DNA from 3 places in the Ureibacillus endophyticus genome. Region 2 is predicted to be linked to each of the others. Evidence: riboswitches for the same ligand, from Rfam matches in the RefSeq annotation. Region 2 holds a riboswitch; each other region holds the start of a gene.

Region 1 (7,617 bases), 600 kb from region 2:
GTGCCTTTATGTTAGTAGGGTTAGCAGGGTTAACCTACAATGGTGGTGTTGGTGCAATTGGATTTGAATTAATTTACTTAATGGGTGTTTCTCTAGTAGCCTTCTTTGGTCCACGATTCTGGGTGGTAGGGAAGAAATATGGTTATATTACGCCTTCTGAAATGTTAGGCGATCGTTATGATAATAAGATGGTAGCTCTTGTCGTTTCGATTACAAGTTGTGTATTTTTAATACCCTATAGTGCTGTACAACTTTCCGGTGTCGGCTATTTATTACAAGGTATGACGAATAATGAAATCTCCTATTCAACAGGTGTAATTATTGCCACAATTGTTGCCATTGTATTTTCGTATATTGCTGGAATTCGTTCCGTTGCATGGACGGATTCACTGCAAGCTGTTTTCATGATTATTACATCAACGGTTGTAGTACTTATATTAATCAATAGCTTAGGGGGATTTAGTGACTTTTTCGGTGCTATTGAATCAACGAAACCAGAGCATTTAGCAGTACCTGGAAATGGTTTTTGGAGTTTTACAACATTTATAGGAATGACGATACCGTGGTTCTTCTTTAGTTTATCAAATCCACAGGTTAGTCAGCGATTATTTATGCCAGCCTCTTTAAAAAGTCTCCGTATCATGCTTATGGGCTTTATGATATTTGGATTAATTTATACACTAGTTGCAGTGATTTGGGGATTCTCAGCAGTTGTGATGTTCCCAAATTTAGAAAAGGCGGATTTGGCAACTCCAATGGTATTATCGTCTGATGCAGTACCACCAGTTTTAGGGGTAATCGTGATGGTCGGAATCATGGCAGCAGCAATCTCTACAATTGATTCAATCTTGCTAACTCTCTCATCCTTATTTGCAAGGGATGTCTATAGTCAGGTCAAAAAGAATTCTACTGACGCCATGCAATTGCGAGTTGGAAAAATTGTTATTCCGATAATTGCTATATTAGCTTATCTATTTGCTGAAATGGAGTTAGATTTAATAGCGGTTTTATCTGTTGCTTCCTCTGCGGGATTACTTGTTGTAGTACCTTCTATTATTGGAACATTCTTCTGGAAACGTGGAACAGCAGCAGGGGTGTTATCGAGTGTCATGATAAGTGGTGTAGTTGTTATTATACTTGAACTGTTCAAATATAAACCATTTGGACTTGCTTCAGGGGTATGGGGAATCTCACTTTCAACAATATTATTTATTGTAGTGAGTTTAATGACAAAAGCTCCTGAAGCAAAAGCAAATGAATTTTTAAAAAGTGTCAAAATCGAATTGAATAAGTTTAAATAATAGTAGCCCGGAAATCTTGTGTAGATTTTCGGGCTTTGTAAATATCAATTAATAAAACGAAATACTGTGGAATAAAGTGAAAGAAAAGTGTGATAAGGGGTTGAATTAGTGTCCGATTACTTAAGAAGTGCCGTATTTGAACATTCCTTTTGGCTACATGTGTTAAGTGACCATAGTCGTTTTATTTATGACTCGCTATATCCTTCAGAAAAAGATGATATTTCAAAAGCGGTTTACTTCATTAAGAATTTTGATCAACTCCGTAGACAAGTAGACTCTCAAAATGAATCAACTATCGAGAACTTTACAAGAGATGTGGAAAAACTTGTAGCTGAACTAAAACAATTTAAGCTGTCCCTTATTAAACGTCATTTGCTTGGTCAAATGAATATCCATTTATCTCCTACTTTTATGAATCATATGGTGAATGAGTTAGAGGAATATCAGCTAATTTTAAGTTATTTAAAAGTTAAAAAAGTGCCGCCTATTTTTCATGAATTACATCATCATTTAGTATGGCTAGTTGATGCTGCTGGTCATGCTGGGGCAATTAATGATCAACTCGATGGTGTTGAAAAAAGGTTAAAGGAAAAAAGTTATGAATTTACGAAACAATTTGAACAATTTTATTTAAAAGCGGTTGAGTTAACCGGATATTTGCGTAGTAATGTGAAGAGATTCCCCGCATTAAAAAAATTTAATCATGATGTGGAAGTGGAAATGGGCTTATTTAAAACCTTTTTAAACGAGCTTAAGGAAATGGAATTGAGCGCTGAAATTCTTGGAACATTTACAGCTTCCATGGCAGATCATATGGCAAGGGAAGAACAATATTACTTAACGAAATTAATGCAATCATCAAATGCAAAAGCCAAATAATAAAAGCGTCTCACTCGCTGAGACGCTTTTGCTATTTACGCATTTACTGTTTCAATTGTATTTAAAACTTTTTGAAGATTGTTTAATTCTTCGTTGTTTAGTGGAATCATTGGTAAACGAACGCCACCAACATTCACTCCATTTAGGTTTAATGCAGCTTTTACTGATGTTGGGTTTGGTGTAGCAAATAATACTTTCATAACTGGTAATAGTCTGCGGTGATCACGTGCTGCTTCTTGTAAATTACCACTTAAGAATTTTTGAATCATTGATTGCATTTCATTACCAATAATATGAGATGCAACTGAGATTACACCAGCTCCACCGATTGAAAGTGCTGGAATCGTTAAACCATCATCACCACTATATAATGTGAAATGTTCTGGTGTTTTTTCAATAATCTCTGCCATTGCATCTAAATTACCGCTTGCTTCTTTAATCGCTACGATATTTTTAATTTCTGATAGTCGAACAACTGTATCAACAGAAATGTTAACGACACTACGACCTGGAACGTTATATAAAATAATAGGCAATACAGTACTTTCAGCGATTGCTTTGAAGTGTTGATATAATCCTTCTTGCGATGGCTTGTTATAGTATGGAGCAACAAGCATAACCGCATCAACTCCTGCACTTTCAGCAGCTCTTGTTAGTTCAATTGATGCTTTTGTGTTGTACGAACCAGTACCAGCAATAACAGGAATTCGACCATTCACTACTTTTACTGCGAAATTAAATAGTTGAACTTTTTCTTCTTCGCTTAATGTTGGTGACTCACCAGTTGTACCTGATACGACTAATCCATCAGTACCGTTTGCAATTAAATAATTAATTAAGTTTTCAGTTGCCTGCCAATCAATTTCACCATTTTGATCAAAAGGAGTTACCATAGCAGTTAAAATTTTTCCGAAATTCATTCTTCTCCACATCCTCATCATTTTTATAATCGAATAGAGGGAGAAGGGCGTTAATGTATAAACGCAAAAAAGCAATAACGAGGACTCGTTATTGCTTAGAAATAAAAATCATTTCCTTGCGTAAGATAGCCCTCCATATAGTAAAACCTATATGACAGTTCTGCATTTATTCAACAACAGAACCAGCTTCAAGATTAAATGAGCATCTTGTAGCTTCGGCAAATTCCCCTTTCGACAATTGTCAACGGACCTCATTCTCCTCGAATTGTGTACTAATGGTCTTTGCGCCTCTATCCTTACTTCAAAAGTTTTGAAATAAGAAAATATATAATTATCAATTAGTGTACATCCTTTTATAGTGGAATGCAACACCTTTTCTAAATTTATAAAAAAATTAGCAAATTCAAACTATTTAACGATTATACGAGGGAAATTGATACTTTACAGGTACTATTAACTCTGTATTAAAACATTCAAGGTGAACAATCTAAAGGCATAAGGAGGTGAAAGAAATGGCTGACCGTAGTTCAAATAAGTTACAAGTACCTGGAGCACAGGCGGCAGTTGATCAAATGAAATACGAAATTGCTCGCGAATTTGGTGTAAACCTTGGACCAGAGGATGCTTCTCGTGCGAATGGTTCAGTTGGTGGAGAAATTACAAAACGCCTTGTGCAAATGGCTGAAGCACAATTAAGAGGTCGTTCAGGACAATAAAAATATAAAATGACTAAGGGCTAATTCAAACAACTATTTTTTGTGTCAGCCTTTAGTCTTTTATTTAGTTTATTAACTATTTGTTCATTAATCATTATTATCTTAGTACTATCTATTAATACAGTTAGCTATTATTATTTTTTCCCAGAAATGCAAATTACTATATTTAAATTCCTTTCTTTGGTAGAATTGTTTTGCTTGAAAATTCTATAAAAAGAAGGGAATGGAGTGAGATGTGGAAAAAGTTAACTGCTTCTGCACTTTTGTTATCGCTTGCAGCTACGAATATTGCACATGTTGAACCTACAAGCGCAGCAGTAGATATAAATGAAGTAACACGCGGGGAATATGTAAAAAAAGTAATTGAAACAATGGGATTAGAGCTAGGTACTGGAAAAACAGTGAAATTTGAAGATGTACCGGACTCTTTAAAACCTTATATTGAAAAAGCAATCGAATTAAAGTTAGTGTCAGGAAAAACGGAAACACAATTTGCTCCAGATGACAAGATTACGCGAGAAGAGGCAATTGTCATTGTTGCAAATGCGCTACAAAAGGATAGCGACTATTCTGAAGCAGTTTTAAATAAATTTAAAGATAGTAAAGAAATACAAAAAGATAACCGTGATGAAGTTGCAAAAGCTGTTTCATTAGGTATTTTAAAAGGTTATGGAGATCAGACATTAAAACCAACAAATGTTTTATCATATAGACATATGAATACTATTTTAGAACGTTTCTTAAAGGAATATTCACCAGTGGAAGCAAATACAACTGTGTCTTTAAGAATTTTAGGAACATCGGATATTCATACGAATATTATGAACTATGACTATTACAAAGATACTGAATCTAATAGTTTAGGTTTAGTAAAGACAGCTACACTAATTAAAAAAGCACGAGAAGAAAATCAAAATACATTGTTATTTGATAATGGAGATTCTATACAAGGTACTCCACTTGGGTCATATAAACAAGCTGTAGCTGTACTTAAAGACGGGGAAGAACACCCATCGATTACTGCTATGGAATTGTTAGACTATGATGGTTCTACATTTGGGAACCATGAATTTAATTATGGATTAGATTATTTAGATGAAGTACTAGATGATGCAGATTTCCCTTATGTAAATGCAAACATTAAAGATGCAACTACTGGTGAGAATCTGTATACACCTTATGTATTGATAGATAAAGAAGTTGTTGATTCACAAGGAAATAAAACAACGATTAAAGTGGGAGTAACTGGTATTGTACCACCACAAATATTAAATTGGGATAAGTCTCATCTTGAAGGTAAAATTGTTGTAGACGATTCAGTACAAGCTGTTGAGAAGGTAGTACCCGTTATGGAAAAAGAAGGAGCAGATGTAATCGTTGTTCTTTCACATTCAGGATTAGGGGATACTACTCATGAAGTAGGGGAAGAAGACGTGACGTATCTACTGACAAAAGTAGAAGGTGTAGATGCCATCATTACTGGTCATGCTCATCAAGTATTCCCAGGACAAGTGGACGAGTCATTAACAGGCGTTGATTTAGAGCAAGGAACAATCAACGGTGTACCTGTTGTCATGCCAGGTAAATATGGCAGTCATTTAGGTGTGATAGATTTAACGCTTGAACAAAAAGGTGAAGAATGGGAAGTTGTTAACTCTAAAGCCGAAGTACGTAAAATTGCAGAAGATGCATCTGATGTGGATAAGGAAGTAGCTGCAGTTGTAAAAGAAGCCCATGAAGGAACAATTGAATATGTTCGACAAGCAGTAGGTAACACAACTGCAGATATTCATAGTTACTTCTCACAAGTTCAAGACGATCCATCTATTCAAATTGTGACAAATGCACAAACAGAATATGTTAAAGAAAAAATAAAAGGTACAAAATTCGAAAACTTACCTGTACTTTCAGCAGGAGCTCCATTTAAAGCAGGTACTCGTAGCGATCCTGACTATTACACATTTGTTCCAAAAGGTGAGTTAGCAATTAAAAACGTGGCTGATTTATATTTATATGATAATACTGTAGCAATTATTAAGGTTACAGGCGCAGACGTGAAAGAATGGTTGGAAATGTCTGCAGGTCAGTTTAATCAAATTGATCCATCGAAAACGGAAGAACAACAACTAATTAATACAGATTTCCGTTCTTACAATTATGATGTGATTGATGGTGTAACGTATGAAATTGACGTAACACAACCTGCAAAATATGATGCAAATGGTAAACTTGTAAATGAAAAAGCAGAACGTATTGTTAATTTACAATATGATGGTAAACCAATTGACTTAACACAAGAATTTATCGTGGCAACAAATAATTACCGTGCAAATGGAACGTTCCCAGGTGTACGTAATGCATCTTATGTTGAAATTTACCCAGATGAAAATCGTCAAGCAATCATTGACTATATCATTGCGAATAAGACAATTGATCCTACTGCTGATGGTAATTGGAAGTTTTCTGAGCTACCAAAAGAGGCAAATATTGTATTTGAAACTTCTAAGAAAGCAGTGGATGTAATTCCTCAGAATAGTAATATTCAATACATCGGTGAGGGTACTGATGGCTTTGGTAAATATTCAATAAAATAAACTCATTTTAAAGCTCTACATAAATTTACTTATGTAGAGTTTTTTGATTGGTGTTTTTCATTTTTTGTATTTCTTTCATTAAATAATTTACTTGCATTTCTAATTCTTTTATTCGAGCTTCCTCAGATGTTTTAACAGAACCGTCCTTAGAAGCGTTATTATAATTTTGATACTCTTCCCGTTGAAGTTCTTCAAGCGCAAGGTAGGAAGCGTAAAATTCGATTATCCCTCCAATTAGAGAGAGAGCACCTCCAAATGCACCTAGCTTAGCAATAAATAATTCGTTTTTACTAGAGGTATCTTCACCTTCAATATCTGTGATTGGGTTATTTACAATAGGGCGTTGATTAGGCGGAATGATAATAGGTCGATTTTGAAATTGCACGGTTCCCCTCCTCTATTGCCATTCTCTCTGTATTGTATGTCATGACAAAGTGAAAGGAGACTAAGTTAATCTTTTAAAATAAAAAAGAAGCCTAAAGACGATGCAGTCTAAAGGACTTCATACAAATAATGTTTTATGATTTATTTAAAATAAAAGAAATAGCGGTTGAAAATTTATATTGTCGTCTAGATATACTATTCATTTTATCTAGTTCGTCTCGATTAATTAATTGAATACCGTTAGATTTTGCTAAATTTTTAGCTGGGGTAGTGTAGTATTGGTTCGTAACAACGATGCCTACATCAGCTCGATAGTGTTTAATCGCACCAGCTACTTCTTGAACAGCGCGGATACCTGCTTTTTTATTTAAACACTTAGCTTGGACGACAAATGTTTTTTTTCCCTTCTTTAAAATCAAATCTGCTCCATAATCCTTAGATTTTTTAGTTAGCTTCACCTTATATCCATGTCTTTCATAAAGCTGTTTTAAGTACCTTTCAAATTCTTGCCCTGTCATTTCATCAATTTCATGAAGCTCCAATAATTTATTTTTAGTAAAAAAGGATTTTACAAAATAAAAGATTGGTTTAAATAATTTGCTCAAAATTTTATAAACAAACATTCTCACAGGTTTATAAATACATGTAATGACGATTGCTAATAATAGATAAAAAGAAAAATCAGTTACGCTCGGTTGAACAGATAGCGAATTTAACATTGCTATCAAAATACAAAAAGCAAAAATACTAAGAATTAAAAACTCTGTTACTTTTGTTTCTTTCACTTTTACCTTTTGTTTTCTCATCGATGACATCCTTTTGC
Region 2 (7,617 bases):
TAGTTAGTGAAATCGAGGACTTTGAATATATCGTCACATCTAGTAATTTAGAAGCACTAATGTTGGAGCTAAACTTAATTAAACTGCATGATCCAAAATACAATATTATGCTAAAAGACGATAAAACTTATCCTTATATAAAGATTACAAATGAAAAATATCCGCGCATACTAACAACTCGAAAAGTTAAAAAAGACAAAGCAAAATATTTTGGGCCATATCCAAATGCATTCGCTGCCAATGAAACAAGAAAATTGTTAGACCGAATTTATCCTCTCCGAAAATGTTCAAAACTACCTGATCGAGTATGTTTATATTATCATCTCGGACAATGTTTAGCTCCTTGTGTAAAGGAAATAGAGCCAATTGTTTATGAGGAAATGATTGAAGAAATTTCTAAATTTTTAAGTGGTGGCTATGAAGAAGTTAAAGACAATCTGCAAAAGAAAATGCTAGATGCAGCAGAAAATCTGGAATTCGAACGAGCAAAAGAATACCGAGATCAAATTGCTCATATCGAAACGATTATGCAAAAGCAAAAGATTGTCTCTAAAGATTTATCCAATCGAGATGTTTTCGGCTATGCCGTTGAAAAAGGATGGATGTGTGTACAAGTATTTTTTGTACGACAAGGTAAACTAATTGAAAGAGATGTGTCAATTTTTCCAATACATCAAGATCCAGAAGAAGAATTCCTAACATTTATCGGTCGTTTTTACGACATACCTGAACATATAAAACCAAAAGAAATTTTTATTCCAAGCAATATCGATGAAACTATTTTAGAAAAATTGTTAGATGTTAAAGTAATCATTCCTAAAAGGGGACAGAAAAAGGAATTAGTGGACTTGGCGATGAAAAACGCACAAATTGCTTTACATGAAAAATTTCAGCTAATTGAACGACAAGAAGAACGTACTGTAGGCGCATGTGAGGAATTAGGTTTAGCCATGAATATTGCACCACCACTTAGAATTGAAGCCTTTGATAATAGTCACATGCATGGAGCCGATGCAGTATCCGCAATGGTTGTATTTATAGACGGAAAACCTGCTAAAAAGGAATACCGAAAATATAAACTTCGAGAAGCGGCAAAACACGATGATTATGGTGCAATGCAGGAAGTAATTCGCCGTAGATACACGAGAGTTTTAAAAGAAAATTTACCTTTACCAGATTTAATCATCATCGATGGTGGAAAAGGGCAAATGGAAGTTGCTAGAGAAGTAGTGGAGGATGAACTCGGACTTTACATACCGATTGCTGGTTTGGCAAAGGATGAAAAACATAACACCTCCCAGCTACTATTCGGTGATCCACCTGTTCCAATTGAAATGAAACGAACAAGCGATGGCTTCTACTTACTCCAAAGAATTCAGGATGAAGTACACCGTTTTGCAATTACGTTTTTACGTCAACAACATCAAACGAATGCAATACAATCAGTCTTAGATCAAATTGAAGGAATAGGACCAAAACGAAAGCAACAATTATTAAAACATTTTGGATCAATCAAAAAAATAAAAGAATCTACTGTGGAACAATTAATGGAAGCAAACATACCTAGTAAAACTGCCAATGCAATATACCAATATTTCCATAAAGATACATTGCCAAAGGAATAATTGTATGATATTGTAAGCACAAGAAAATTTAATAGAATGGTAGAGGTGCAAGGTTCAATAGTAACTTGTTGAAGGATGAACAATTCCAATGAAGACTTGCGAAAGGGTAACTTGCCGAAGCGGTGAACAAATTGTTCGGTTTACTTGCTGGTTTTGCATTGAATAAATGTAAGACTGTCAGAATCTAAAAATGATTCTGGAGGGCTATCTCAGTTCATATACTTTCTTGCATTATGTATGGTGGGGCAGCTTTTCACGATAAGTGAGAGGTTGCCCTTTTTTATAGAAAACCAATTAAGTTCTTCGTATAAAGGAGAGGGTACAAATGGTTAGCATCGTAATAAAAATTGATAGCACCTCACTATCATCAACTGAAAAAATAGAACAAATCGCAAAACGAATTATTGATGAAAAGAAAAGAGGACGCAATGTAATTGTGGTCGTTCCAAATATGGAGTTATTGGAAGATAAAAATTATCAAATTGTAAATCTCCTATCAGACAAACCATCAAAACGAGAGTTGCATGTAATTGAATCGACCAACGCACAAATTGCTAGTAGCCTTTTAGCAATCGCAATACAGAAAAAAGGATTTAAAGCTATTTCATTAACAGGATGGCAAGCGGGGATTGAAACAATTGAAAACAATGATAGTGTTCTAATAAACAATATCAATGGTGAACGAATTATTGACCGCCTCAAAAAAGGAGAAATCGTTATTGTTGCAGGCTCACAAGGTGTTGATAACAGGAATAATATCTTAACACTTGGTGATGGCGGGGCAGATACAACTGCAGTAGCGATTGGAGTTGCGCTAAAGGCTGAGCATATTGAAATCTTTACTGCTCAAGATGGAATTTATACAGCAGATCCAGCAGTTGTAAAAGGTGCAAGAAGGTTAAAACAAATCACTTATGATGAAATGTTAGAATTAGCACATTTAGGTTCTCAAACTGTACATCCAAGAGCAGTTGAATTAGCAAAAATTTATGAAATACCATTAGTAGTTCGTTCAAGTACGGAAGCTCAAGGAACATTGATTAAAGGAGAGGTTGACATGGAAAAAAACCTAGTTGTTAGAGGCGTTGCATATGAGGCAGAAATTATTCGTTTAACGGTAGGATACGATTCGTATGAAAATTCTTCGTTAGCAAATATTTTTTCAACTCTAGCCAATAACAATATCGATGTCGACATTATTGTACAAGCAGTAATAGATGGAGTAAAACCGACTGTTTCCTTCTCTATAGATAAAGAGGATTTTGCTGAAGCAATTAAAGTACTTGAAAAAAATAAACCGGAATTAGGATTTAGCTTTGCGGATTTTGAAGTTGGGTTATCAAAAGTCTCAATCGTTGGGGCAGGCATGGTTTCAAATCCTGGAGTAGCTGCTCGTATGTTTGATCGATTACGTAAGGAAAATATTCTAGTAAAAATGGTAAGTACATCAGAAATAAAAGTATCAGTTGTCGTACCACAAGATGATATGGTTAAAGCAGCAAATGCTTTACACGATGAATTTAATTTAATAGAGGAAATTGTAAAGTAGAAATAAAAAGGTGTTTTCGATTTTCGAAAACACCTTTTCTTCTATATTAATATGGAAGAAATTTATTCTTAACCTATTTTTTCCTTGTTGTCCCATTTTACTGTAAATACAATTTGATTTTGTTTTTCTCTTTTTTCATCATAGCATTCCGTAATACAGCCTTGAATTGATTGTATCTGTTCAGCAATAAAACCTGCTTCTAGTCGGAATGTTCGATTTTCTAAGTTAAACAAATCTGCTTCATTTGACAAAGTGAGGATATAACCATCTTTTTCTTCCTTTTCAACTAAGAGAGTACCCCATCCTGCATCCTGAAAGAATGAGGTAATGAGTTGAAGATCAGTACATGGAAATTTACGTGCTAAATCTTTTCCAGCCCAGTAGAGAACATCCTTTTCATGTTTTCCCAAAATAGTAGGAAGTATGTAATCTCTAATAATTTCGTAACCAAATGCAGGAACTGTTTTATCGTGAATTGATGTCATCTAAAATTCCTTCTTTCATGAATTTAATTATTTTTTTAGGGTATTTTAGGAAAAGTAAGTTTTTTTCAGAATATTTATGGCTTGTCTTAGAAAAAATATTCCATTTTCGGTCGATTAAAAAATTCCAAGTAACCTTGACGGTGTTGGTTTCTGAGAGTACAATGGACATGTCATAATATTGTACCATGATGAAATACACAGTCAATGATTGAACGTTTACAAAATAGTGACGTTATATTGGCTACTGTATTTAAAGTACTAAGGGGGGTAACAGTCTTGTCGAAAAATCGAGAGTTCTACTGGCGACGCTTACATTCACTACTAGGTATTATTCCTGTAGGTCTGTTCTTAGTGTTCCACTTATCGCTGAACTTCACTGCTACGGGTGGTGAAGAAAACTACAACAATGCTACAGGAATGATGGACTTAATTCCACACTGGCTATTGTTAATTGTTGAATGGGTAGTAATCTACATACCAATTTTATTCCATGGTCTGTATGGTATCTTTATTGCCTTTACTGCCACACACAACGTGAAACGCTTCGGTACATTCCGTAACTGGATGTTCGCAATTCAACGTTTCACAGGAGTATTCCTTGTTATTTTCATCGCTTGGCACATTTTCCAAACTCGTGTTCAAAAAGCGCTAGGTGCTGAAGTTGAATTCAGTATGATGGAAGAAATCGTTGCTAATCCATGGATGTTAGCATTCTACATCGTGGGTATTGTATCAGCTACTTTCCACTTATCTAACGGTATTTGGGCATTCTTAGTAAGCTGGGGTATTACTCAATCACCGAAATCTCAAAAAGTGGCTTCATATGTTACAATGGTATTCTTCGTACTATTAAGTATCGTTGGGGTTGCTGCAATTTTAGCATTCGTGTAATTACAAAATAGAACATCAGATAGTTCTTAGCAAAAATGAGGAGTGAGGAATAATCATGGCGAAAAGCAAAATCATCGTCGTAGGTGGCGGTTTAGCCGGCTTAATGGCTACGATGAAAGCTGCTGAAGAAGGCACTGAAGTTGAATTATTCTCATTAGTACCCGTTAAACGTTCACACTCTGTTTGTGCGCAAGGCGGTATTAATGGTGCAGTAAATACAAAAGGTGAAGGGGATTCTCCATGGATCCACTTTGATGATACAGTTTATGGTGGGGACTTCTTAGCGAACCAACCACCAGTAAAAGCAATGTGTGATGCTGCTCCTGGTATCATTCATTTATTCGACCGTATGGGAGTTATGTTCAACCGTACTCCAGAAGGTTTAATTGACTTCCGTCGTTTCGGTGGTACATTAATGCACCGTACAGCATTCTCTGGTGCAACAACTGGTCAACAATTATTATACGCACTTGATGAGCAAGTTCGTCGTTATGAAGTTGATGGTTTAGTTACGAAATACGAACACTGGGAGTTCCTTGGAGTTGTATTAGACGACGAAGGTCACTGCCGTGGTATCGTTGCTCAAAACATGCAAACTGAAGAAATCCAAGCATTCCGTTCTGATGCTGTTATTATGGCAACTGGTGGTCCTGGTATTATCTTCGGTAAATCTACAAACTCAATTATTAATACTGGTTCTGCAGCATCAATTGTTTACCAACAAGGTGCTTCATATGCAAACGGTGAAATGATTCAAATTCACCCAACAGCGATTCCTGGGGACGACAAAAACCGTCTAATGTCAGAATCTGCTCGTGGTGAAGGTGGACGAGTTTGGACTTATAAAGACGGCAAGCCTTGGTACTTCTTAGAAGAAAAATACCCAGCTTACGGTAACTTAGTACCTCGTGACATCGCAACACGTGAAATTTTTGATGTTTGTGTAAACCAAAAATTAGGTGTTAACGGTGAAAACGTAGTATATCTTGACCTTTCTCATAAAGATCCACATGAATTAGATATTAAACTAGGTGGTATCATCGAAATCTATGAAAAATTCGTAGGTGATGACCCACGTAAATTACCAATGAAAATCTTCCCAGCAGTTCACTACTCTATGGGTGGTTTATGGGTAGATTATGATCAAATGACTGAAATTCCTGGTCTATTTGCAGCTGGTGAATGTGATTACTCACAACATGGTGCAAACCGTCTTGGAGCTAACTCATTATTATCTGCAATCTACGGTGGTAGCGTAGCTGGACCAAACGCAGTTAAATATGTAAAAGGCTTAAAGAAACACGCTGAAGATCTTCCACAATCTCTATACGATGCTCGCGTTAAAGAAGAGCAAGCGAAATGGGATGCTATCCTTAAAATGGATGGAACTGAAAACGCATACTTACTGCATAAAGAACTTGGTGAGTTAATGACAGATAACGTAACAGTTGTACGTTATAACGATCGTCTAGAAGCTACTTACAACAAACTTACTGAAATGTTACAACGTTGGGAAAACATTAATATCAACGATACGCAAAAATGGAGTAACCAAGGTGCTCACTTTACTCGTCAGTTGAAAAATATGTTATACCTAGCACGTGTTATTACTAAAGGGGCACTTTTACGTAACGAATCTCGTGGAGCTCACTATAAACCAGACTTCCCTGAGCGTGACGATGAAAACTTCTTAAAAACAACTATGGCTAAATTCAATCCTAAAACAGGAGAACCAGAAATTAGCTATCAAGAAGTAGACGTTTCACTTATTCCTCCACGTAAACGTGACTACTCTTCAAACTAATAAGGAGGTCATTAATCATGACAACAGCCGTAGAAACTACTGGCAGAACGGTTAAACTCGAAATCCAACGTCAAGACAATCCAAATGGATCTACACGTTGGGAAAAATTCGAAGTACCGTACCGTCCTGGTATGAACGTTATCTCAGCTTTAATGTATATTCAACAAAATCCTGTTACAGCTGAGGGACAAAAAACTTCCCCTGTAACTTGGGACAGTAACTGTCTTGAAGAAGTATGTGGAGCTTGTTCAATGGTAATTAATGGTCGTCCACGTCAATCATGTTCTACATTAATCGATCAATTAGAACAACCAATCCGTCTTGAACCTATGAGAACTTTCCCAGTGGTTCGTGACTTACAAGTTGACCGTAGCCGTATGTTTAACGCACTTAAAAAAGTTAAAGCATGGGTTCCTATCGATGGAAGTTATGATTTAGGCGAAGGTCCACGTTTACCAGAACGTAAACGTCAATGGGCTTATGAATTATCTAAATGTATGACTTGTGGTGTATGTATGGAAGCTTGTCCAAACGTATCTGAAAAATCTTCATTTATCGGACCTGCACCATTATCACAAGTACGTCTATTCAACACACACCCAACTGGTGCTATGAATAAGGACGAGCGTTTAGAAGCAATTATGGGTGATGGTGGCCTTGCAAACTGTGGTAACTCTCAAAACTGTGTTGCTGCATGTCCAAAAGGTATTCCATTAACTACTTCAATTGCATCACTTAACCGTTCTACAACTGTACAAATGTTCCGTAACTTCTTCGGTTCAGATCATATGGTTGACTAATATATTGATATAATATAGTGATTCAAACTTTTAAGGGTATCTAAGTCATTTAATGTGACATTTAGATACCTTTTTTTATTGCTTGCATAATATAGATAGAAGTCACAAAGGAATTAACACCATTCAATAAAAAGATGTCTCAAAAAGATGGATCACATTGTATTTGCTTTCGAAAACTATAAAACTTCTGATATAATACAATGAACCATTATTCATTTTTAATGGGGATTAAGGTGATTATTGGAAGGGGTTTTAGCATGAGAGCAAATTATATTCACGATCTGAAAACATGGGAAGAAGAATTTGAATTTTTTACTGAAGTAAAAGTTAGATTTTCTGAAACTGATATGTTTGGACATTTGAACAATACGGTGCCATTTGCATACTTTGAATTTGCCCGTATTGAATATTTAAAACATCTTGGTTTCATGACGAATTGGACGACAGAACAAATAACAAAAAT
Region 3 (7,617 bases), 830 kb from region 2:
TAAATACTCAATACTTGGTTTTGGTGTATCTACTTTTTTATTTGCGGTCAATAAACTGTGAAATTCTTTTAATTGTTGTTCATCAGTGTTTTTCTGTACAAAAGTATACCAAGAAGATGGTTTGACATCGAATTGATCAAATACTGAATCATTCAGAAAAAATACACTTTCCAACGATTGTTCAGAAGCTTGCTGAATTGCCATTTCATTTTTATTTGTGGTCGTTAAAAGGGCAAAGATAAGAAATACAATTGCAATTGTGACAAATCCAGTTAAAACGTTGATGAAATATTTAGGTTTTGATAAGTTCTTCTCAATTTTTTGCCATGTTTCTTTTTCCGCTACTTCATTTCGTGGTAATTCATTTAGATCATCCCAAATTGTTTTTTTCTTATTCATCATCCTCCACCCCTTTCCAAATCTTTCGTAAAGCATTAATGGCTTGTCGTTGTGTATTTTTCACTTTTTCCGTATTCCATCCTAATATTTGAGCTGTTTCTTCAATGGAAAGCTGTTCAATTTTCCTCAAAATGAGAACTTCTCGATGATTCACTTTAAGTTTCGATAATGCATCAAACAGTTCTTTTCTCTCTTCATTTTCTAAAATAAATTCAATGGCATCAGATTTTACGGTTTGTTCATGGCTTTTAAGAAATGGTATAAACTCTATAAGCTTTTTTCTTCTAAAATAGTCATAAACAACATTTCTAGCAATTTTTCTAAGCCATGTTAGTTCGCTAGCATCATTTCTAAACTGGTTATAGTTTTTATAGGCTTTTAAAAAAGTATCTTGTAATAAATCCTCTGCAACGGATTCATTTTGAACTAAATAAAATATGTATTTAAATATCGTTCTATTATGTTCTCGGTATAACTGATCCACTATGTTGCCCCCTTTCCTACTCCTATAGACGAACAAGTCTCAGAAAAGTGTAATAAAAAAGATACGTCTTAAATTACTTTGAGACGTACCAAAGAGAAAGGGCATCCAAAGAGTTATTACACTTTGGATGCCCTCCATACCATTATTTTAATGTACGCTTTAAAAACTCTTTTGTACGTTCTTGTTGTGGATTGACAAGGACTTGCTCAGGAGGTCCTTCTTCAACTATTACACCTTTATCCATAAATACGATTCGATCTGATACTTCACGGGCAAATTCCATTTCATGGGTAACAATTAGCATTGTATTCCCTTCATCAGCTAATTGGCGCATTACTTTTAATACTTCCCCAACCATTTCTGGATCTAGCGCTGAAGTTGGCTCATCGAACAGCATTACTTCTGGATCCATTGCAAGGGCACGTGCAATTGCAACGCGTTGTTTTTGACCACCGGATAATTGCTTTGGCTTAGCATTGACGTATTTGTCCATACCAACTGTTTTTAAATATTTTAAAGCATTTTGCTTCGCTGCTTCTTTTGAACGTTTTAACACTTTTAATTGACCAACCATACAATTTTTCAATACATTATGATTGTTGAACAAGTTAAATTGTTGGAATACCATTCCTAAGTGTGTACGGTATTTTCTAACGTCATGTTTGTCGTTTAAAATATTTTCACCATTATAAATGATTTCTCCACCAGTTGGCGTTTCCAATAGGTTGATACAACGTAAAAGCGTTGATTTTCCTGATCCTGAAGAACCAATTAAGCAAACCACTTCACCTTTATTTACTGTGAAATTTACATCGCGCAGCACTTCATGGTTGCCAAATGATTTATTCAGATGTTTGATTTCAATAACTTTTTCCATCTTTTGATCTCCTTACGCGATTAGTACATTTGCTCTTCTCGACGTTGTTCTACTTGATAAGCATTTTGGCCGTCCATTCTTTTTTCAACGTAACGTAAAATACGTGAAGCGACAAAAGTCATGATTAAGTACATGATACATGTGATTAAATAAGATTCTGCAAATCGGAAGTTCGCACCTGCGATTGATTTTGTAGTAAAGAATAATTCAGTTACACTAATTACACTTAATACAGCAGAGTCTTTAATGTTCATAATTAATTGGTTCCCTGTTGCTGGTAAAATATTACGGAAAACTTGAGGTAAAATAATGTGAATCATTGTTTGGAAATGACCCATACCGATTGCTTCAGCAGCTTCGTATTGTCCCTTATCAATCGAAACAATACCACCACGTACATATTCCGCCATATAAGCACCTGTATTTAATCCTACAACGACAACCGCTGCAACAAAACGATCCATTTCATAACCATAAGCAGCAATACCATAGAATACTACCATTGCCTGTACAATCATTGGTGTACCACGGAAGATTTCTACGTAAACTGTTAGGATGAAGTTGATAATTTTTAAGAAAATGGACTTAACAGATTTCTTACGAAGAGGAATCGTATGCATTACCCCGATAAATAATCCGATTAATGCACCAATAATTGTACTAATTACTGCAATTAGAAGCGTCATATAGGCGCCGCGTAAATAGCTTGGCCAATTCTCTTGTAGTATTGAGAGTATTATATCAAAACTCATAAATATCCTCCTAGTTAGATAAGCAAAAGGCGTTCTTGTTTGCGTGGCAAAAACGAAAGCATTTTCCTCGTTCGCCTCAAAGACAAGCGCCTGTAGCTAGACACGATTGAACTTATAAATATGTATCTTGCTCAGTAAAAAGTTATCACTGGCCTGTAGTAGACCAGTGATAGCCCAAACTGCATTAGTTAGCAGCTGGTTGGTTTGAAATTGCTTTATCCATAATTTCTTGACGTTCTTCTTCAGAAATTTCTGATAAAGCTTCGTTAATTTTAGCTAGGTTTTCGTCACCTTTACGAAGACCGATTGCTACAGAAACATCTTCTGGTTTTGTTTCAAATCCTTCTTCTAACTCAACAAAAGCAAAGTTCGAATTTGCTGAAGTAGAAGAGATTGCTTCTGGACGTTCTGCAACATAACCATCAATTACACCAGATTCTAAAGCTACACGCATGTGAGCGAAACTTTCCATTGCAGTTTCTTTTTTCACATCAGGAATTTGGTCAATAACTGCATAGTTAGTAGTGTTTAATTGAGATGTAATTTTTGCTCCAGCAAAGTCTGCTAATGTTTTAGCATCTTTATATTTTCCATCAGCTTTAACTACAATTACAAAATCACTTGTATAGTAGTTTTCTGTGAAATCGATTGCAGCTTTACGTTCTTCAGTTGGACTCATACCTGCAATGATTGCATCGATAACGTTAGATTGAAGGGCTGGTAATAAGCCGTCCCATTCTGTTTTAACAATAACTAATTCTTTTCCTAAAGCGTCTGCAACACGTTTAGCGATTTCTACATCGTAACCGCCAGCATATTCTTCAGAACCATCAATTTTTACAGCACCATTTGAATCATCTTTTTGTGTCCAGTTAAATGGAGGGTAACCTGCTTCTAAACCAACTTTAAATACTCCTTTTTCTTCAGTAGATCCAGAATCAGTAGAAGATGTTGCGTTGTCTTCTTTGTCAGAGGAACCACAAGCAGCTAAAACCATAATTGCAAACAATGATACAAATAGTAGTTTGAATTTTCTAGACATCGTTCTCTCTCCTTTACATACTTTTTTGGGCATTTAAAGAATAAAAAACGACCTAAGATGAACTCAGGTCGTCTATTTCTCTAATAGCCTAAATCCTCTAAACGTCCCGATTGAGATAGCACCCCTCAGTTGGTTGGGAGACCAGCTGAGACAGTCCTGCAGTTATTCACTGCAGACCCAGTATGAAAGTAGTGAGCCTACTGACATACTTCGGCAATATTTCCTTCTTCCTCTATTCATCGTTGCTCTACACTCCAAAAGGAACTAATAAATATCGCGCCTCTACCCCACATGTAACGTGAGGTTTTAATATTAAATTTCTATTAAAATGTTACTATATGAATATTATAATGTCAATATTCATTTTTCTGATAATAGGAAATTACTATCTAAATGGTGTTAATTAAATAATACTTCCCAACTATTTTTATCTGAATATTTATATTTCTTAAGGTACAGTAAAAAACTAGCGGATAATACAATCCGCTAGTAAATGTTATATTAAGAATTTAATAATAAATCTTCTGGATTTTCGATTAATTCTTTAACTGTTTTTAAGAATCCTACTGAATCTTTTCCGTCGATGATACGGTGATCGTAAGAAAGTGCTACGTACATCATTGGACGGATTTGAACTTCACCATTTACAGCAACTGGGCGGTTAACAATTGAGTGCATACCTAAAATACCAGCTTGAGTACCGTTCATGATTGGTGTTGACATTAATGAACCGAATACACCACCGTTTGTGATTGTGAATGATCCACCAGCCATGTCATTTAAGCCTAATTTTTTCTCACGAGCTTTTTTCGCTAAGTTCGCGATATCTTTTTCGATTTCAGCGAAGTTTTTGCTGTTTGCATCACGTACAACTGGTACTACTAAACCTTCTTCAGTTGATACAGCGATACCGATATCAAAGAAGTTATTTAAGTGAATTTCATCGCCAACGATTTGAGCGTTAACGTATGGATATTTTTTAAGTGCCGCCACAACAGCTTTTGTGAAGAATGACATGAAACCAAGTTTGATGTCGTTAGCTTTCACGAACTCTTCTTGTTTACGTTTACGAAGTGCCATGATGTTAGTCATGTCAATTTCGTTGAATGTAGTTAACATTGCAGTTGATTGTTTAACTTCTAATAAACGTTTTGCAATTGTTTGACGACGACGGCTCATTTTTTCAATTGTTACACGGTCAGAATTAGCTGCTGGTGTGAATACAACTGGGCCACCTGTAGTCGCAACTGGTGTAGGTGCTGCTACTGGAGCTACAGCTGGTGCTGTACCATGCGCTGCCACGTCTTGTACACGCACACGACCTTGTGGATCTACTGGAGAGATTGCGCTAAGGTCGATTCCTTTTTCACGAGCTAATTTACGAGCTGCAGGAGATGCTACAACGCGTTCATTTGAAGTTTCTTCTTCAACTGCTGGTGCAGGAGTAGTTTGAGCTGCAGCAGGTGCCGGAGCTGCTTCTGCTTTTGGTTCAGCTGCAGGTGCTGCTGGCGCTGGTGCTGCTCCTTCCCCAGCTTCTACCACTGCGATTACTTGGCCAACTAGTACAGTATCGCCTTCTTCAGCTAGAATTTGTGTTAATACGCCTGCTTCTTCTGAAATGATTTCAGCGTTTACTTTATCTGTTTCTAATTCAACGATAAATTCACCTTTCTCAACACGGTCTCCAACTTTTTTAACCCACTGTGCAATTGTACCTTCTGTAATCGATTCTGCTAGTTCAGGGACTTTAATTTCAGCCACTTTAATATCCTCCTTTAGTTATCATGTGGGAATACTCCCACATGACCTTACTACCCTTTAGGTAGTTATCCTCTATAAATGATTGAAATGTGTAATAAATTATTTTGCAAGAGCTTCGTCAATAACTTTTGCTTGAGCTTCTTTATGTGAATCCATATCTCCCTCAGAAGTAGAAGACATTTCTGGACGTCCAACATATTTCACTTTTTTACCTTCTGCAAGGTCTAATAAATATTCTAGTACATATTTCCATGGACCTTGGTTTTTCGGTTCTTCTTGTACCCAAACGATTTCTTTTGCGTTAGGGAATTTCGCAATGATATCAGATAATTTTTGTGCTGGGAATGGATAAAGTTGTTCTACACGAACAATATGAAGGTTATCATATCCTTCTCCATTTTGTACACGATCAGCTAAATCAATTGTTACTTTACCAGATGCAAGTAAAATGCGTTCTACTTTTTCTGGGTTATTACCTAAACCTGGTTGTTCAATTACTTCTTCAAATTTACCTGTTGCAAGTTGTTCTAATGATGCAGCAGCTAATGGATGACGAAGTAATGATTTTGGTGAAGTTACTACTAATGGACGAACACCTTCTGTACCAAGCATTTTTGCTTGACGGCGTAATAAGTGGTAGTAGTTTCCTGCATTTGAGCAGTTTGCTACAGTCCAGTTATTTTCAGCGCATAATTGTAAGTAACGTTCAATACGTGCTGAAGAGTGTTCTGGTCCCTGTCCTTCCATACCATTTGGTAATAATAGAACTAAACCTGATTTTTGTCCCCATTTTGAGCGAGCAGAAGAGATGAAGTTGTCGAACATAATTTGAGCCATGTTTGCAAAGTCACCGAATTGTGCTTCCCAAATAGTTAAGGCTTTGTCATTTTCTAAGTTGTAACCATATTCATAGCCTACGATAGCAGCTTCTGTTAATGGTGAGTTAAACACTGAGAATGACGCATTTGAACCAGAAATATGGTGAAGTGGTGTATATTCTGCACCATTGTTTTTATCATGTAGAACTAAATGGCGTTGTGAGAATGTACCACGTTGCGCATCTTGACCTGTCATACGGATAGGGTTACCTTCACGTAAGATTGTAGCAAATGCTAAAGTTTCAGCATGACCCCAATCGATTTTATCCGTTTCTAATGCTTCTACACGTTTCTTTAAGATTTTTGCTAATTTGTTTTGTGGTTCGAAGTCTGCTGGCCATGCAAGAAGTTCATCATTGATTTGTTTTAATTCTTCTTTTGCCACTCCTGTTTCTAATTCAGGGTAACCGTTTTTCACAGCTTCAGGCATTTCAACGTGTGCATGGTGACCTTTTTCAGCACCAACTTCTTTTACATGGTCATAAGATTTTTGCATTTCTGCATAAATTTCTGTATCAAGTTTTTTCACTTCATCTTCAGTTACGATGCCTTCTTGAACTAATTTTTGTCCGTATAGCGCACGTACTGTTGGATGTTTTGAAACGATTAAGTATGTTAATGGGTTTGTTACTGTTGGGTCATCTGTTTCATTATGACCGAAACGACGGTAACCAATTAAGTCTATTAAAATATCTTTGCCAAAGATTTGGCGGTATTCGAATGCTAAGTGAGCTACTTCTACTACTGCTTCTGGTTCATCAGCGTTCACGTGGATAACTGGAATGTCGTATCCTTTTGCAACGTCTGAAGAATATAAAGTTGAACGTGAATCATAATGTTCAGTTGTGAATCCAATCATGTTGTTTGAAATGATATGGATTGAACCACCAGTAGAGAAACCTTTAGTTCGTGCATAGTTGAATACTTCTTGTACGATACCTTCACCTGCAAAGGCAGCATCACCATGTACAAGTACTGCTAATGCTTTACTTGGATCATGTTCTGGTGTACCTGGTTTTGAAGTATCTTCTTGTGCAGCACGTGTAGAACCAGTAATTACTGGGCTTACAACTTCTAAGTGAGATGGGTTATAAGCAAGTTTTACTTTCATCCCAGATTTTTTCGTATGAGCTGCACCCATGTGGTATTTCACGTCGCCAGTCCAACCTTTAGTAATTTCTAAAGAGCCATCAGCTGGGAAGAAATATTCATTTGGTACGTGAGCAAAGTCAGAGAACATCATATCGTATGGTTTGTTCACAACATGAGTTAAAACGTTTAAACGTCCACGGTGAGCCATACCGATTTGTAGTTCTTTCATTTTTTTGTCATCTGCTGCTTTTACAAGTTCATCAAGTAAAACAACTAATGTATCTAAACCTTCGATAGAGAAGCGTTTTTGACCAACGAATGTTTTATGAATA

The links. Region 2 has a riboswitch for lysine ahead of NKR20_RS12155 (aspartate kinase). Riboswitches for the same ligand answer to the same signal wherever they lie in the genome.
Positions count from the first base shown of each region.
Region 1: it holds a riboswitch for lysine, as region 2 does, so the genes downstream of both, dapA (4-hydroxy-tetrahydrodipicolinate synthase) here and NKR20_RS12155 (aspartate kinase) in region 2, are expected to answer to the same signal.
Region 3: it holds a riboswitch for lysine, as region 2 does, so the genes downstream of both, NKR20_RS07945 (transporter substrate-binding domain-containing protein) here and NKR20_RS12155 (aspartate kinase) in region 2, are expected to answer to the same signal.

Region 1 covers NZ_JAMYWW010000001.1:3,064,225-3,071,841, reverse strand. The annotation lists gene NKR20_RS15240 (sodium:solute symporter family protein) at 1-1,301, shown strand, start outside; gene NKR20_RS15235 (DUF2935 domain-containing protein) at 1,410-2,180, shown strand; gene dapA (4-hydroxy-tetrahydrodipicolinate synthase) at 2,216-3,100, opposite strand; lysine riboswitch at 3,219-3,401, opposite strand; gene NKR20_RS15225 (alpha/beta-type small acid-soluble spore protein) at 3,613-3,816, shown strand; gene NKR20_RS15220 (bifunctional 2',3'-cyclic-nucleotide 2'-phosphodiesterase/3'-nucleotidase) at 4,050-6,410, shown strand; gene NKR20_RS15215 (hypothetical protein) at 6,436-6,795, opposite strand; gene NKR20_RS15210 (restriction endonuclease) at 6,929-7,600, opposite strand.
Region 2 covers NZ_JAMYWW010000001.1:2,465,180-2,472,796, reverse strand. The annotation lists gene uvrC (excinuclease ABC subunit UvrC) at 1-1,625, shown strand, start outside; lysine riboswitch at 1,658-1,840, shown strand; gene NKR20_RS12155 (aspartate kinase) at 1,951-3,174, shown strand; gene NKR20_RS12150 (YslB family protein) at 3,243-3,659, opposite strand; gene NKR20_RS12145 (succinate dehydrogenase cytochrome b558 subunit) at 3,936-4,550, shown strand; gene sdhA (succinate dehydrogenase flavoprotein subunit) at 4,606-6,354, shown strand; gene sdhB (succinate dehydrogenase iron-sulfur subunit) at 6,372-7,154, shown strand; gene NKR20_RS12130 (acyl-CoA thioesterase) at 7,412-7,617, shown strand, end outside.
Region 3 covers NZ_JAMYWW010000001.1:1,635,624-1,643,240, reverse strand. The annotation lists gene NKR20_RS07965 (hypothetical protein) at 1-399, opposite strand, end outside; gene NKR20_RS07960 (RNA polymerase sigma factor) at 392-883, opposite strand; gene NKR20_RS07955 (amino acid ABC transporter ATP-binding protein) at 1,026-1,760, opposite strand; gene NKR20_RS07950 (amino acid ABC transporter permease) at 1,781-2,512, opposite strand; gene NKR20_RS07945 (transporter substrate-binding domain-containing protein) at 2,697-3,554, opposite strand; lysine riboswitch at 3,663-3,847, opposite strand; gene odhB (2-oxoglutarate dehydrogenase complex dihydrolipoyllysine-residue succinyltransferase) at 4,056-5,315, opposite strand; gene NKR20_RS07935 (2-oxoglutarate dehydrogenase E1 component) at 5,415-7,617, opposite strand, start outside.